Regions from separate parts of the Flectobacillus sp. genome, predicted to be linked through region 1. Evidence: riboswitches for the same ligand, from Rfam matches in the RefSeq annotation. Region 1 holds a riboswitch; the other holds the start of a gene.
The links. Region 1 has a riboswitch for thiamine pyrophosphate ahead of ACOVQ4_RS18315 (TonB-dependent receptor). Riboswitches for the same ligand answer to the same signal wherever they lie in the genome.

Region 1 (9,128 bases):
TGCTGGTAACTACCGTCTACAGCTTTATGCAATGTTATTATGAAGACGCTACAAACAGGATTACAATCGATAGAGTTACCGAAAAGGTAAAGCTTAATTTTATGCCTGTATTTCGAGGATTCTTTTTAGTAGTGCTTGTTTTTTTCGGTATTTTCATGCTTGCAGGTCTTGCATTCTCAGCGCTATCTACGGCTGTTGGAGGAGGCGCTTCATCAGCAATACTCATCATCTCAATAATCTTGATTTTTTTTGCTACTTTTTATTTTATGATTATGTTTTTGCTGAGTCCAGCTATCATTGTTTTTGAGGGTGCGGGGCCAGGACTATCACTGAGAAGAGCCAAATACTTGATTCAGGGCAAATGGTGGTCAACATTCGGATTGGTATTTATAATTACAATATTGGTGTATATTTTGGCTGTTATCTTTAGTCTACCTGCCAGTTTTCTTACTGTTTTGAAAATGCTCCATATTCAAAACAGTCTCACCAACGACTATGTGGTCGTTATAACAACCGCTATTTCAACCGTAGGTACCACTATCTTGTCCTCGATTGTTTATATAGCTTTGGGTTTTCAGTATTTCAATCTTGTAGAACGAAAAGAAGGTAACGGTCTATTTCGTCAAATCAACGATTTAGGAACACATTAAAAGCTTAAGAATCGATTTAGACTCAAATATGAGTAACAAAAAGAAGCATCTTAGAAATATAATTTATGGGGTCATACTTAGCTTGTGGGTGACCCTCATACCTATTGCTCGTCTCGAAGGACAAATCAGTAGGGTCGATACTGTGACACAATTCGGTTCTGTAAAGTATCCTGACGAAACCTTAAACAAACTTCGAAAAGAAAAGAAATACCAGTATCAACCTGCGCCAATTACCGAAATGTCATTGGCCGACCGCCTTTGGCTTTCTATACTCAAATGGTTTATGGGGCTATTTGATCAAACCGCCACTGGCAAAACCATGAAGATTGGTATGTATATTTTTGTAGCTATTGTTTTAATTTTTGCTATCATGAAGCTAATTGGTATTGAATTTGCCAATATTTTTGGGCGAAAAGACCAAGCACTTTCTATCGATTATCAAATACTAGAACAAGACATTCATGCGTTAGATTTTGACACATCCATAGAGGAGGCTCTTTCAAACCAACAGTACCGACTTGCCATTCGATTATATTATCTTCAAGTACTCAAAGGGCTTAGTAATCAAGAATTAATTGAGTGGCGATTGAATAAAACCAACCGAAGTTATATATATGAACTAAAATCCCCCGAACTTCGTCAAGAATTTGAATCTCTTACTACCTTATTTGAATATATCTGGTATGGAGACTTTTTGATTAGTACAACTGAATTTGAATCTATACAAAATCAATTTTCCAACTTTAATCGCAGTATAACACGAAGCAGGCATTAGCCTTCCAAAGCGTGAGATAAACATGAAAAAGATAAGCCTAATTTTTTTGTTAGGGATTTCCTCAGCTCTAACTTTCAGCTCTTTTAAAACCACTACTATTGCAGACAAAACACAAAATAGACGCATTGAGGAAGTTGAATACGATACGATAAATTTTGAGTCAACGATTGTATCTGGCGTAAAACTAGGAGGCCCCTATGGTGCTCTGCTAGAAAAACTTGGCTCGCCAGACTCTGTAAGAAAAGAAGAAACGCCTGATTCTCAAAATAGTGATCATTTTGAGATTTATCTTTATGGAAAAGACTCTTTCTATGTTATGGACGAACAGGTAAGTGGTTTTGAGCTAAAATCAACCAAATTTCAACTTGACAACATTGGAGGCTTGAAAGTAGGAGACCCCATTTCGAAAGTAAAAAAGTTGTTTCCCAAATCATATAAATACCGCGATGCTGATGAATTTAACCCTTCTTGGATTACCATTAGCGTACAATTTGGTAGCTCTGATTCTTTCTTAGAGATTTATTGTGAAAACTCAAAAGTAAAAAGTATTACTACAGTCACTGACGACGAAGAGGAGGAGGAATAAAATAAAAAAGCATTTGACCAGCTCAAATGCTTTTTTATTTGCCATAGATTTATAGATTTGTAAAAAAGTGATTATGAAAGACTATGGAGTCGTTAGAGCCAGCTACCTATTCACAAAAAATATCTCGCACCATTGAATGGCACAAAAAACCAAATATATCATTGTTTTGATTGTTACCTTCTTAGGCTTTATTGCTATAGAAATATTTAAGCCTAAGCCAACGGTTTGGGTTCCTACTTACTCCAATGCCGATGATATACCCTATGGAGGGCAAATTTTGTATCGTATATTACCCGAACTTTTTCCCAACCAAAAGATTCATGATGAAAAATTTCCTGTTTTAGCCAAGCATACAAATCAAAACACGGATTTTCGTCAAACCACGTATATCAGCATAGCCAATTCTTTTACCCTCGATTCAATCAGTTTGAACAAACTACTCACGTTTGTAGATAATGGAAACACTGTATTTATTGCGGCAGAAGATTTTGGTTCTCTTGCAGACACCTTACATTTTTCTATCGACTATGAAAGTGTTCTAAAAAAAGGAAGCAGCATCTCTATTAATTTTACAAATCCACAAATTAAACAAAAAAAGCCCTTTCGATTCAGGATGGATGATGCTGAGGCTTTTTTTGAAGATAGTATTTCAACCCAAACCCAATGGACTATTTTAGCTCGTAACAATACACAAAAAGCTACTTATATTAAGATAAAATGGGGAAACGGAACATTTTTTCTTAATTCTACACCAAAAGCCTTTAGCAATTATTATGTTATTAGTCCGTCAAATAGCCATTTTGCGATTAATGCATTAAGATATTTGCCCCAACAAACCATTTATTGGGATGAATATTACCAAGCAGCCTCTTTTGGGTCGGGTTATAGAACCATGAGTAAATCTATCCAAAAAGCAGGAGAAGCCTCCTACGATGAGTCCCCTTTTAGGTATATTATTAGCCAACCAGCCCTGCGATGGGCCTATTACCTAACTCTAATTGGCTTAGGGCTATTCATGATTTTTGAGGCCAAACGTCGCCAAAGAATTATTCCTATTATTCAAACCCCAGCAAATACCTCCGTTGTATTTGTCAAAACAATTGGACAACTGTATTTTAACAAGAAAGAACACTTGATAATTGCCCGAAAGAAAATCACTCATTTGCTACACTTTATTCGCGATAGGTTTTACTTAAATACCAATCTAATTGATGATGATTTTCTTGAAGAGTTAAGTCACAAATCTGGAATAGAAGTAGCTAGCCTACAAGCTATTTTCAAGATGATTCAGCATATCAATACAACAGACCATATTTCTGAAAAAGAACTCATACTTTTTAACAATAAAATTGAAGAATTTCATCAAGCCGTAAAGCAATAAAGTATCGTACCAAAGCTCTATTATTCACGCTCTTTTACCCAAAATTATGAATTTTGAATCACGCATCGACTTAAGCGAATTACACCAAGCAGTTACAGACATCCGCCAGCAAATAGGCAATATTATAGTTGGTCAGGCACATACTATCGACTTGTTACTGACGGCACTCTTGGCCGACGGGCACATCTTATTGGAAGGTGTACCTGGAGTTGCAAAAACACTCATAGCCAAATTGTTATCACGAACTATATCTGTCGACTTCAGTAGGATTCAGTTCACCCCCGACATGATGCCTTCGGATGTATTAGGAACCGCCGTGTTTAATCCAAAAATTAGTGATTTTGAGTTCAGAAAAGGTCCTATATTTTCTAATATTATCCTCATAGACGAAATCAACCGCTCGCCTGCCAAAACACAGTCAGCATTGTTTGAGGTAATGGAAGAGCGTCAAATCACCAATGCAGGTAGCACCTATCCAATGGCATTTCCGTTTTTGGTCATTGCAACCCAAAATCCCATCGAGCAAGAGGGTACATACCGACTTCCTGAAGCGCAACTAGACCGTTTTATGTTCAAAATCTTGGTAGGATATCCTAATCTCAACGAAGAAATCGAAATTTTGAAAGGTCATCATCATAGAGCAAAAACAGAATTATCAAAGTTAGAAGACAATATCAAGGCAGTATTAAATTCGGAGCAATTGGCAAACTTAAGAGCCAAAGTGAAACAGGTGCTTGTTGACGAAAATATATTAGAATATATCGCAAAATTAATTCACGAGACTCGGCGCTCCAAATTCTTGTACCTAGGTGCATCTCCACGTGCGTCAGTAGCTTTACTACAAGCATCCAAAGCATTTGCGGCAATACGTGGTCGAGATTTTGTTACTCCAGAAGATATCCAAGAATTACTACCAACGGTGCTTCGTCATCGTGTGGCACTTACGCCCGAAAAAGAAATGGAAGGGGCAAGTATCGAAGATGTCCTAAAGGGCATAGTCCAAAAAGTAGAGGTACCTCGTTAAAGCTTTTTTTCCATATTCTAAACAAATTATATCATTTTTCATCATACCTTTGTGATTACAATCACAAAAAAGGGGTGCCTTATAACAACGGGCTGAGATTATACCCATTGAACCTGATACAGGTAATGCTGTCGAAGGGATTTTGATGATAGATAGTAACGCTATATCTTTCTATCATTCAATTAATCAATATTTTACGGGTTATTTTTATTGTTAAATCGGACAGGATTTGACTCCTTTACCTGTCGTTATGTTTTCAAAAATGATGAAAAATTTAACGACTGAGCAGTTTTTCGTAAAAAAAAGTCTTTCCAAACTACCATACGAGTTTACTCAGAAAGTATTTATGGTAATGATATTGTGCATCCTAGCGGTATCAGCGCATGCACAATTTAGTATTTCTGGGAAAGTCACAGATGCTGAAACCAAAAAAGCTTTGGCAGGAGCCACGCTCACTATCGACAATACCATGCGTGGTACCATTACTGATGCTAATGGCAATTTTGTAATCAAAAATCTTAAAAAAGGAACCTACCTCATCAAGGTAAGTTTTGTTGGTTTTGAGAAACAAAGTAATTCTATCGAACTTCTACAAAATTCGACTATCTCGTTTTCGCTTCAGAAAAGCTCCTTTATGGCCGACGAAGTTGTGGTAAACGCTACTCGTGCCAATGAAAAATCTGGGGTAGCTTATACCAATGTGAGTAAAGAAGACCTTCAGAAACAAAACCTTGGTCAGGACATACCCCAATTGCTCAACTTCACCCCCTCGCTAGTAACTACCTCCGACGCAGGGGCAGGTATTGGCTACACAGGTATTCGTATTCGTGGTACAGACGCTACCCGTATCAATGTCACTATCAATGGCATTCCGCTCAACGATGCCGAATCTCAGGGCGTTTATTGGGTAAATATGCCTGATTTTGCTAGTTCAACCAACTCCATTCAAATTCAGCGTGGGGTAGGAACCTCTACTAATGGAGCAGGGGCGTTTGGTGCAACTGTAAATATGTCGACCAACGAATTTAGAAAAGAGGCTTATGCCGAATCCAACAACTCATTTGGTTCATTTAATACTTTCAAAAACACTATTTTGGTAGGTTCGGGGCTGTTAAATAACCGCTTTACTTTGGATGCCCGTTTGTCGAGACTCAAATCTGATGGGTATATCGACCGTGCCTCCTCTGACCTGCGTTCGTTTTATTTATCGGGCGCATACTTTACTAAAAAATCATTCTATCGTTTGAATGTATTTTCTGGAAAAGAGAAAACTTACCAAGCTTGGGAGGGTGTACCAGAGTATTTATTGAGCACCAATCGTACTTACAACCCTTATACGTATCCAAACCAAACCGATAATTATCAGCAAGACCATTATCAATTATTATCGTCGCATAGTCTTTCCTCTAATTGGTCATTCAACTTCAACTTGCATTATACCTATGGTCGCGGGTATTATGAACAATTTAAAGAGCAAGACAAATTCTCGAAATATGGATTACCCAATGTAGTAATTGGTAATACGACTATTACAAAAACAGATTTAGTCCGTCAAAAATGGTTGGATAATGACTTTTACGGAAGTACATTCTCGTTTGATTATAAAGGAAATAATCGCTTGAGTGCAAATATTGGTGGAGCTTGGAACCAATATGATGGTCGTCATTATGGACAAATCATCTGGGCACAATATACATCAACTGCTAAATTGGGGGATAAATACTACAATGGAACAGCCCTAAAAACAGATTTTAATGTTTACGGAAAAGTATATTATCAATTACTAGAAAAATTAAATGCTTTTGCCGACTTACAATATCGTACGGTTGGTTATAGCATCAAAGGAATTGATGATAACTTGGTTGATATTTCTCAAAGTAAAAATTACAACTTTTTCAATCCAAAGATGGGCTTGACTTATCAAATCTCAACGGGTACTTCTGCCTTTGTGTCTTACAGTATAGGCAATAAAGAGCCAAACCGCTCCGACTTTGTAGATAATCCAGGCAGAGCCCCGCAGGCAGAAACTCTGCGCGATTTGGAGGTAGGTTTTAAAACACAAAAAGGAAAAGTGGCATTTGAAGCAAATGCCTATTGGATGGATTACAAAAATCAATTGGTTTTGACTGGAAAATTGAATGACGTAGGAACTCCAATTCGTATCAATGTACCTAGTAGTTATAGAATGGGACTTGAACTACAAGCAGGAGTTCAATTAAACAAAGCATTGAAGTGGAACGTAAATGCAACCCTCTCAAGCAACAAAATCAACAACTTTACTGAGATAGTACCAAGTTATGACGAGCCCTATATTGACGTAGAGAACAAGTTTGCTAAGACCGACATTGCGTTTTCGCCAAATATCATAGGAGGTTCACAGTTACTTTACACGCCTCTCAAAGGGCTTGAGCTTGGCTTATTATCCAAATATGTAGGTAAACAATATATGGACAATACCAGTAATGAAAACCGTAAGTTGAATGCCTATTTTACGAATGATTTACGAGTTATTTACACCTTCAAACCTTCATTCTGTAAAGAATTAGGATTGAGTTTGTTGGGTAACAATATTTTCAATACACTTTACGAATCCAATGGTTATACTTACAGTTATGTTTATGAGGGGCAAACTGTAACCGAAAACTTTTACTACCCACAAGCAGGATTTAACTTTTTGTTAGGAGTAAATATTAAGTTTTAAATCCTTATTATCTGCTTATACAAAAGCGCCTAAATGTTGGCATTTAGGCGCTTTTGTATAAAGTATGACCGTTTAATAAGATTCGCTAACACTGCCTACCATAGATTTGTTAACTTCGGGAAAACAACAAAGTATACACATTCGTCTATCACCCTAGCAAATTAATACTTCTATAATCTATAAAGTTAATCCTAGTAAGTGGTTCGCGAGCTCGTAAGATTTATCTACGAGCTTTTTCCTTTTTAGTAAGTACCTATCGGAAAACTTAGTCCAAAATTTACACTAAAAGCTCTATTCGAAACATTTTGAGCTTGTCCTTTCATTACGTCTGTCAAACCCAAACCATAACGAGCATCGAGATTTAACCACATTTTTTGACTTAAGGCATAATTTACACCTGCACCCAAAGTTAGCCCTACATCGTTTTTGTTATAGGCAGTTCCTCCTGCATTCAACTCTCCTCCATTTTGATTTTTTGCACTCGTCAAAAACCCAACATAAGGGCCAGCAAACACCTTGGGTCTCCATTGCCCTGTAGTTTGTTTGGAGCCAAAATAATACGTTGCTAAAACAGGAATTTGTACATAATCAAGATTGATTTCTTCGTTGCTATTCTTAAATTTTGCACCAAGCTCGCTATATAATACTTGTGCACCAATACCAAAATGAGCTTGTGTACTATAGTTAACAAACAAACCTGTCACAATACCAGCTTTAGATTCTAAGGAATTAAACCCTGACAAGTTCGAAAAATTTACCCCAACAGTAGGGCCGAACGATAAATTTTGTGCTTTCAAAAGTGGCGAGCATACACACAATAAAGCAAGGACAGCAAATCTTTTAATGTTTAGCATAAGATTAAGGATTTTAATGAAAAATAAAACAATCACGATAGCCCCCCTTTGAGTGGCTGTTTGACTATAAAACCTCAAAATCTTATAAAATATTGGTTAGAATGGCTCTAATTGAGTAATCGGCTCATTATTTAAAGGCAGGAATGCCCGTTATTTCCGCTCCCAAAATCAATAAATGGATATCGTGTGTACCCTCATAAGTAACTACAGATTCGAGATTCATGAGGTGCCTCATTATAGGGTATTCACCCGTAATACCCATACCTCCATGTAGTTGGCGTGCTTCTCTGGCAATCTTTAAGGCTATTTCAACGTTGTTTCTTTTGGCCAAAGAAATTTGTGAAGTAGTTGCTTTTCCCTCATTTTTTAGCATCCCCAATCTCCAACAAATTAGTTGTGCCTTGGTTATCTCTGTGAGCATCTCAGCAAGCTTTTTTTGTACCAATTGAAACGAGGCAATCGGCTTATCAAATTGGATTCTTTCAAGAGTATATTTTTTTGCAGAATCATAGCAGTCCATGGCAGCACCCAATGCACCCCAAGCAATTCCATAACGAGCCGAATCCAGACAACCCAAAGGACCGCGCAAACCATCTGCCTTAGGTAATAGATTTTCTTTAGGCACTTTTACCTGATCAAAAACCAACTCACCTGTACAACTCGCCCTTAATGACCATTTTTGATGTATTTCAGGTGTCGAAAAACCTTCCATTCCTCTTTCTACGATGAGTCCTTTGATACGGCCTTGTTCATTTTTGGCCCAAACAACGGCAATATCTGCCATTGGCGCATTAGATATCCACATTTTTGAACCATTGAGCAAATAATAATCCCCTTTATCTTCAATTTTAGTCTGCATACCCGCTGGATTTGAGCCAAAATCAGGTTCTGTTAAACCAAAACACCCAAGCAGCTCACCCGAAGCTAACTTTGGAAGGTATTTTTGTTTTTGCACTTCTGACCCATATTCATAAATCGGATACATCACCAAAGAGCCTTGAACCGAGGCCATCGAGCGTAGTCCAGAATCGCCTCTTTCCACCTCCTGCATCATTAATCCGTAGGCAATATAATCGAGTCCTCCTGCGCCATATTGCTCAGGAATCGTTGGTCCAAATAAGCCCATTTCTCCAAATTTTTTGACCAAGTGAGCAGGA
Region 2 (9,128 bases), on a different contig from region 1:
TGGGTGTACAAGAAGTTTTCTTTATGATGCGCCAAACACCATTTTGCCATGATACTGCCTCCACGAGATACAATTCCTGTTACACGTTTGGCCGTAAGTGGCACATAGCGTAATAGCACGCCTGCATGTATCGTAAAATAGTCAACTCCTTGCTCAGCTTGTTCGATAAGCGTATCTCTAAATAGCTCCCAAGTCAAATCTTCGGCTTTTCCACCAACTTTTTCAAGTGCTTGATAAATTGGCACAGTTCCGATTGGTACTGGTGAATTTCGGATAATCCACTCACGGGTTTCATGAATATTTTTGCCAGTCGACAAATCCATGATAGTATCTGCGCCCCAGCGACAAGCCCAGACGGCTTTTTCGACTTCTTCTTCGATGCTTGAACTTACGGCCGAGTTACCAATGTTGGCATTGATTTTTACCAAAAAATTCCGTCCAATAATCATTGGCTCGCTCTCGGGGTGATTGATATTGGCAGGAATAATGGCGCGTCCAGCGGCGATTTCTTCACGTACAAACTCAGGTGTAATTGCGCCTTTTGGTGTATTAGCTCCAAAGCTGTAGCCTTCGTGCTGATGACCTAAGCTTTGTAAAGATTCTATTTTTTGATTTTCACGAATCGCAATGTATTCCATTTCTGGGGTAATAATACCCTTCTTGGCATAGTGCAATTGCGTTACATTTTGTCCAGTTTTTGCTTTTCTTGGTTTAGCCAAATAGTTGAATCTAAGTTCATCTAATGACCTCATATTCAAGCGCTCTTGTCCGTATTCAGAACTAATGGCATCTAACTGCTCAGTATCACCACGGGCAATAATCCATTCTTCACGAAGCTTTGGAAGACCTTTTCTTACGTCAATTTCAATATTCGGGTCGGTATAAGGACCAGAAGTGTCATAAACTGCTACCGAAGGGTTTTTAGTAAAAATGTTACCAGAAATTTTGGTATCCGTCAAACTGATTTCACGCATAGCCACCTGAATATTGTGCAAGGCGCCTGGCACATAAATCTTACGAGAATTTGGAAAAGGACTACGGCTGATAGCTTCTGTCGAAGGCGCTACCTCATTACTTTTTTTCATAGGAGAATGATGAGTTAAAATACATGATGTTACAATAGGATTGGAGTAAGGAATTTTATCCTCCCTGACTTGCTCGAATGAGAGTTACTTGGTCGTTTTCTTGAAAAACATGACTTTGCCATTCGGATTTGGGCAAAACCATATCATTGACAGCAATGGCCAAACCTTTGACTTGAGCCAAATGAAATTGTTCGAGTAAGTCTTCGATTGTGAAGCTGGATGCTACGTCTGTAGCTTCTGAATTGATAAATAAGGTCATGTTTGTAAAATATTAAATACCAACGCGACCCTTAGGAGTGGATTAGACAGAACGGTTTTTGCTTAAATGATTTTGCGAGCGAATGCTACTTTGCTCCGTTTAGGATTGAAGCGACATTTATCAGATACAGCCCAAAACAATAGAGCTGTAAAGGACAAATAATCCCAACAATTTCCTACATCATTAATCAAAAACTTCAGCTTGAAATATTTTGGAGATAGCCCACCAATGGCTATTCTACGAAAAGTATTTTGCTCTGCTTTTTCCTTCGCAACCATTACGCTGTTCAGGTTCAAAGGGTATAATCTCAGCCCGTATATTAAGGCACCCCTAAAGTCTGCTACAAACTTAAAGGACGTTTTTGAAAGAAAAAAGAGAAATGTGTTTTTATTTCAATCCGCCATTACTTCGTTTGGATGAGTATAAGTAGCTAATAGACTGATAAATGTCATGGGTAAAAATGAGATGGAGGGGTAATTTTGACATATAAAAAAGGCTAAACCTTCTTTTATTAACCAAAATTCTATCCCGTATGAAAGCACTGATTTATAGTACTAAAGAGTTTGAAAAAGCCTCTTTACAAAACGCTAACCAACAAAAACACGATATTACTATCACTGGAAAACCCTTGAATATGGATACCGTGAAAATGGCAGAAGGATTTGATGTGGTAGTGCTTTTTACCAACGACGACGCCTCAGAGCCTGTACTTCGTGCCTTAAATGATTTGGGCGTGAAATATGTAGCCACCCGTTCGGTGGGTGTTGACCATATCAATCTTAAAGTAGCAGCCGAGTTGGGTATTCGAGTGGCTAATGTTCCGCATTATTCGCCAAATTCTGTGGCCGAGCATACGGTGGCATTGATGATGGCTTTGAATAGAAAGCTCATCATGGCCGATACCAAAGCTCATAACTACCAGTTCGATTTGAGTAGCTTGATTGGTTTTGATATGTACCAAAAAACCGTCGGAATTGTGGGCTTGGGTACTATTGGAAAAGTGGTGGCAGATATCCTGAAAGGCTTTGGATGCAGGCTGATGGTGTATGACAAATACGCCGAGGAGGCCAATGACTACGAAGGAGTAACTTTTGTGACACTTAATGAATTACTCGCAACGTCTGATATTATTACGCTTCATGCACCTCTGACAGAGGAAACCAAATATATGATTACCAAAGAACAAATTGCCAAAATGAAAACAGGTGTTATGCTTGTAAATACTAGTCGTGGAGGCTTGGTAAAAACAGAAGATGTCTTGCAAGGCTTACGTGATGGAAAAATCGGTTATTTGGGTTTGGATGTTTACGAAAATGAAAGAGGTATTTTCTTCAAAAACCATTTTGAAACGGAAGGTCGTGATGAGTTACTGAATGATTTGATGAACTTCAATAACGTTATTATCACAGGACACCAAGCATTTTTGACCAATGAAGCACTGACCAATATTGCAGATAAAACTATACAAAATCTGGACGAATGGCAGCTGGGTACTCCTGAAGAGTGTAATGCAAAGGTAGGTAAAATACACCAGCTTGAAGAGTTACAATAGAGTGTGGAGTAGTGAATTTGCCCTTGCACAAAAGAAATGTTTTATGAAACGATTCACGACAACCGTAGAGACGTAATACTTTACGTCTAAAAATGTGTCATTTTGTAATACAGTATCGAACTTGTTATCCCTATATAACTATCTTGACAGTTCATCAAAAAAGGCGTTTGAAAAACTTATTTCAAACGCCTTTTTTGATGGTATATGTAAGAATACCATCGTTTTAGACGTAAAGTATTACGTCTCTACAGGTAAGATAAAAATAATACCTCCTGAATTATCTACTCATACACAAACAAAAATGGCTTCCTTTAATGAAGGGAGCCATTCAAATCTATCTCTAAACCACTTGTTATTTCTCATTAAATAAGTTATCAAGTTTTCGTCTTATCCGTATCATTACTTTTAATGACGAATCTGTTTTCGAATAACAGATAGACGATTAACTAATAACTTTATAGGACATTCGACAAAAACTGATACAATTGATGCTTGTGTAGCATAAAGTCTTTTTCGAGTGTTTGAAACGCTGAGCGACGACGCTCATGAATCATTTGTACCTGCTGGTCAAACAAAAACTGTTTGCCTTGAGCATATTCAGCAAAGGATTTTTCTTGCTCTAAAATCGCTATTGCCAGACTTTCAATTTCTGATTCGCTATGTTTAAATTTTGCCAAAAAGTCCTCTGCCTTTTTTGTTAGCTCAGTATGAGTATTGCTATGCAAGACTTCTTTTAGGATTTTGACAAAAAACTTAATTTCGTCAGCATAAAAGGTCAAACTTTCTGCCCATTTGATGTTTTCAAAATGACAGAGTTCAAATTTCATTGTTTCCATGGCTAGTTCATTATATCGGTCATAAATTCGTAAAATGAATGCTTGCTTGTATGAAAATCTTTTTCAATTGCCCTAAAACGAACCCGTAAATTGCGGTGCTTTAGATAGTGTTCTTCTCCGAGTTGAAAATCTTTCTGTTGAGTTTCCAAACCAAAAAGATATTCTTCATGTTCGATGGCTCTGAGCAAGGCTTGAGTCTCTACTCTTTCTTGCGCAAATTGTTCCTCCAAAGCAATCCATTCATTTTGTAATGTTCTTGATAGGTTCAACTCTCGCAAATGTTCCATCCAAGTTTCGAAGTACTGAATTTCGTCACGGATAAAGTTCAAAGTTGATAACCATTGCTGGTTTTCTCTGTGATAAAGTTCAAACTTCAACGAACTTGTTTTTGGCTCAAATAGAACATTTTCCATGGTGCTTGTCATTTTTGATATGTCAAAGTTCTTGCTTTTGGGGAACCTAACATAGAACATTCGTCATAAGTAATACTGATAAAAGTCAAAGTGAAAAAAGCAGTTTTAAAAAACGGTTTCCTCAACCAAGAAAACCGTTCGCCATCCCAAACTAACAAGTAAAATTATTTTGTACTAATTTACTGCATAAAACGAATCGTTGGATTTACAACGATTTACACAAAAATCTATACAATCGGTGTTTGATATCATAGAAAGCCTTTTCAGCTTTTTGAAAATTCTCACGAATGCCAATATGACGATAATAGATTTCTTCGCCTAGTAAAAAGTCTTTGCCCATAGCATCGTCATCAAATCCCCATTCTTCTTCAACGATAGACTGATTGACGGCATCAATGTCGCCAGCAAGAATATCTAGTTCTCGATTGAAGATAAAGGTTTCATTTTGTACCTCATGCGAAGTGTTTTTCTTATTCACATTCGCAATAAGCCCTTTGAGATATTTGATTTCTTCTTTGAAAAAATCTAAAGATTTAAGCCATTCGCTATTCTCGCGGTGGTAGAATTGATACTTAAATGAACGATCAACTTCGAGGTTTTCGATAGTACTCATGATGGTAAAGGTTTTGTTTTGTTATAGAAAAAATAAAAAAGACTTGGTCGGTTTTGTACTAAGAGTGTAATCTGACTTGCTTGATTAGCAATTGATTACAGTACAAATTTGTTTTATAGCACATCCCCAAACTAAGAGTAAAGTCATTCGGATATATGATTTTTGTTGGAAAGAATCGAACACATACGAAAGGCGATACTAATGATTTCCAATATCGGATTAGAGTTGCCACTACATCAAAAAACACTAATCATAAGCACTCTTTTGAACAAAATAAAATCCTTCGTACAACCCTAATGTTGGATTTCGGATATATATCCTCATTTTTATAAGAAACAAAATTCCACAATCAGAAATCGCCAATCTGCCATTGTGATGAGCCCCACTCCCCTATTTTATATTATCCTTGTTGTATACATCATCATAAATAACAAGACTACCAAAATCGTCGACATCTGCGGTAATGTAGGTAATGAATATTTTAATAGGGTTTTCAAGTGCGAAGCTTGTTGGGCTTAAATGTGGTTCAAAACGCTTTTTCACGAATTCTTCTACCAGATTTCTATCTTGAAAAAGCATGGTTGCTAATTCATAAGGTTTTTCGAGACGAATACAGGCATTGCTCAGATAGCGCTTGTTTTTACTAAATAAATCTTTGCGATTAGTATCGTGCAAGTACATCGAATAGGGACTATCAAAGTCAAATTTGAGTAAGCCCAATGAATTATCACAGCCAGCTACCTGACGGACTTCATAAGGGAAATTGTCTTTCGAGACTGTACCCCAATCGATACTGTTAGCGTCCCTTACAAATCCTTTTTCATCGATTAACTGATAGCCATTATTCTCAAAAAAACTAGGTTCTTTTTGCTGCACAGGCAATAGCTCGTTGATGGCTACATTTTTAGGAACTTCGTAGTAAGGGAAAAAGGTAATCTTGTTTATTTCAGAACAAAGCGTTGGGGTTGGGGTAATGGGTTTCCCCACGATTGTTTTCATACGCATCACCAAGCTATCTCGATCATAGAGTGCCAAAGTAGCCGAAGGAATGTTGATTTGAATATATCGTTGATTATCAAGGCAATTAATTACTCGCCAACGATTGAGATTAAGAATGAGCTGCGCACGCAATTTGACTAAAGGAATCGATAATTTTGATAGGGTAATTGGGCCAAGAATACCGTCTGGTACAATGTTATATAATGACTGAAAGCCTTTCAGGGCATTCGTAATCATACCTTCTTTGAGAAGACTAGCGTCGGTCATGGTAGGCAAAAAACCTAAATAGTAAAGCTTTTTGATGAGTTCTTTATTTTCTGCAAAAGTTGCGATATAGGTTACAACTGGTTCTTGAAAATTGTCATTTTCGACAAAAGTATTCAAGCGAGTCAAAAGGTTTTGCGTTGCCTGATAGCCCAAAGATTGCGGTTGCAAAAAAGAGATCACATCCTTGACACTTCCTTTAGCGTAGGTGTTGAGGAGCATCGCTGTAGGGTTGAGACAATGATTATTATATCCCAAACCATTGTAAGACAAATCCAACAAAGTAGTGCCATTGGCAATATCTTTATAAAACTCCATGATTGAGTGCGTCATGATGAGTTCGTATTCTAATGTTGGGAAATGCCTAGAAGTCAGATAGCCATAATGATATTTGGTACGGTCGAGTCCGTAGTCAGAAGCATGTTTGAGCACATCCAAGTACTCTTTTTTATAATCCGATTCGCCTTCTAGCCAAATAGTTTTATAATCAATATTTTGGTAAAATCTGATAACTTCAGAAGGGCTTTCGATTTGTAATTCCTTGGCGTAGGCTTGGTCAGAATACAATTTTTGGATAAAAGATTTTAAATCTTCTTGCGTTTGAGCAACTACAGGTGTACTCCATACGGTTCCAATAATAAAACAAAAGGTGAATAGTTTTTGAAGATAGAATAGAGCTCTCATGTTTTTACTAGTTTGGGTTCGGTAAATGATAAGTTTTCATCAGAAAAGACCTGAGAATACCACGTATTCCAAGCATTTCAGTAAAAAGGAAGGAAAAAATTACAATAATGGTAGTAGGTTTTCGAATAGTTAGTCTGAAGGCAGTGTACTCGAAGCCAGAAACTTAGCTCGCATATAGATGTTTTTTCTAATGCTACAGGCCTTTTGTAGCGCAATACAAAAGGCACTGTATTATTAAATTAAGCTAATCATTTGTACTATGAGCTTTCAGCTGTAGGCTTTTGGCAAAAGTATATCGGTGGTTAACAAAAATATTTTTGAAAATAATTGCCTGTTGCCTCATGCCTGTAGAAAACTATTTTTGCTCTCATTTTTAGGCTGTCGTGCAAAATGAAATTATACTTTTAAGCGTTCGTCTTTCGGCTTTGAGCTCTCAGTAAAATAAGGTTTCGGCAATAGAAAAACATTTTTAAAACTATTTACCGAATGCCTGTTGGAAAACTAATTTTGCTTTCATATTTATATAAATGCTTCACGATTAATGGGTTCAATGAGGGCTAGATTGTTTTTTAGTAATTCTACGTTTGCATTTCCGGTATGACGCCAACATTCCTTCCCATTATATAAAATCAAATAGGTAGGCAATTGTGTCACCTTAAATGTCTTGGCTACCTCTGGGTTATTTTTTACACTAACCGCAAGATAACTAGCAATAGCTGGGTTGGTCTTCTTGAGTTTTTCAAAAACCTCCAGCTCTTCCTTATGAATTTCGTAGAACAACATAAGGACTGGTGTTTGTGTGTGACTTGCCATAAGTATTTCAAATTTTATCCCCTGTTTTGATAGCAAATATTCAAGAAGATATAGCAAAATTATATGAGTTTAAAGGGAATAAATAATGACTTTTGTCAGTACCTAAAAGCCTGATAAACTTCACAAAACCAGCTAACTATACTCATTTGGGGAAGCTTATTTTTACTTGAAATTTGTAGTAACAAAACAGCTCAAGCTATGAAAAAAATCTTGTTACCTACCGACTTTAGTCCAAATGCTCAACATGCTGCTGACTTTGCAGTATCCTTAGCAGGACTCATTGATGCCAAGATTATCTTGCTTCACGCCTACGAAGCGCCTGTTTCGACCACGCCCTTCATCTTGCCCTTGCCTCAACAAGGTTTAATGCAGGAGGCATTAGAGGAGACTAAGACATTGCTAGAAGAAACCAAAAATAGCCTGATTACTCAGTACAATCTATCTAATGCTATTGAGAGTAGACTCGTTTTTGGTAATCCAGTAGATAATATATTGGAGGTGGCAGAGGAGCTTAAACCAGATTTTATTGTTGTTGGAAGCTTGGGTGAAGGAGGAATTATTGCTAATATGTTTGGCTCAACAGCTTTGAGTATCGCCCAAAAAAGTAAAGTCCCTGTATGGATAGTTCCTGAGCAGGCCAACATTCATACGATCAAAGAAGTGATATATGCCAGTGATTTGGAGGGAGATGAAATCGGCTGTATCCATAAGATTATCAACCTAGGAGCGCTATTGGGAATAAATCAAACCAAATTGGTTCATGTAAAAGAATACTTGAGCCCAGAGGTATTCCCATCTAGTGAAATCATTGAGTTACTAGAAGAAGAATTTGGAGGTGAAAAAATCATTTTCCGCAATTTGTATCGAGACGACACCATAGTAGGCCTCGACAAATATATTCGAAATCAAAAACCAGATGCCGTGATTTTGGCACATCGCCCCAAAAGTTTTGTCGAAAAACTTTTTCATGAGAGCATTATTAAGCATCTGACACTCAGTTCACAAATTCCTTTGTTGGTGTTACAAAAGAAATATTGATTACAAAATAAAGTTGAGGTTTAAGGTTGACGAAGTTTTCGTCAACCTTATTTGTTTTTTGTAATTATCTAAGCAAAAGGAAAAATTTAATTAAGCAAGCAGCTATAGGCATTCGGCAAAAATCTATCTATCGTTACTAAAAAACATTTTAACACTCTTTGCCCTGCGACTGTTGCCTTCATTGCTCAATTACGTAATAATATACCTGTAGTGCATTTCAATAACTAATATCCTATTAAACCCTTTTTACTTATCCCCCAACAACAGATTCAATCCACCACTACTAATCTAAAAATGAGCAAGGTTTTATTGTTGTTAGCAACATATCTTTACTAAATACCTATCTTCCTTATATATTTACTCAAAAATAATCGTCTTGTTTCCAGCAATAAATACTCTATCTTCAAGTACCAACTTGAGTGCCTTGGCAAGAACAATTTTTTCAACATCACGACCAGCAGCAGCCATTTCGGTAGCTGTTTTGGTATGGTTTACAGAAATCACATCTTGGAAAATAATCGGTCCTTCGTCTAAATCATCGGTAACAAAGTGTGCCGTTGCCCCGATAATCT

Region 2: it holds a riboswitch for thiamine pyrophosphate, as region 1 does, so the genes downstream of both, ACOVQ4_RS04030 (hypothetical protein) here and ACOVQ4_RS18315 (TonB-dependent receptor) in region 1, are expected to answer to the same signal.

Annotation. Positions count from the first base shown of each region.
Region 1 covers NZ_JBMLSD010000399.1:62,414-71,541, forward strand. The annotation lists gene ACOVQ4_RS18290 (hypothetical protein) at 1-650, shown strand, start outside; gene ACOVQ4_RS18295 (DUF4129 domain-containing protein) at 679-1,425, shown strand; gene ACOVQ4_RS18300 (hypothetical protein) at 1,448-2,011, shown strand; gene ACOVQ4_RS18305 (DUF4350 domain-containing protein) at 2,148-3,392, shown strand; gene ACOVQ4_RS18310 (AAA family ATPase) at 3,439-4,416, shown strand; TPP riboswitch at 4,477-4,573, shown strand; gene ACOVQ4_RS18315 (TonB-dependent receptor) at 4,763-7,117, shown strand; gene ACOVQ4_RS18320 (porin family protein) at 7,360-7,971, opposite strand; gene ACOVQ4_RS18325 (acyl-CoA dehydrogenase family protein) at 8,099-9,128, opposite strand, start outside.
Region 2 covers NZ_JBMLSD010000084.1:4,817-13,944, reverse strand. The annotation lists partial or broken gene thiC (phosphomethylpyrimidine synthase ThiC) at 1-1,085, opposite strand, end outside; gene thiS (sulfur carrier protein ThiS) at 1,141-1,344, opposite strand; gene ACOVQ4_RS04030 (hypothetical protein) at 1,407-1,622, opposite strand; TPP riboswitch at 1,591-1,686, opposite strand; gene ACOVQ4_RS04025 (2-hydroxyacid dehydrogenase) at 1,877-2,896, shown strand; gene ACOVQ4_RS04020 (hypothetical protein) at 3,352-3,723, opposite strand; gene ACOVQ4_RS04015 (hypothetical protein) at 3,735-4,145, opposite strand; gene ACOVQ4_RS04010 (hypothetical protein) at 4,351-4,758, opposite strand; gene ACOVQ4_RS04005 (L,D-transpeptidase family protein) at 5,149-6,705, opposite strand; gene ACOVQ4_RS04000 (thioredoxin family protein) at 7,225-7,518, opposite strand; gene ACOVQ4_RS03995 (universal stress protein) at 7,717-8,556, shown strand; gene purU (formyltetrahydrofolate deformylase) at 8,914-9,128, opposite strand, start outside.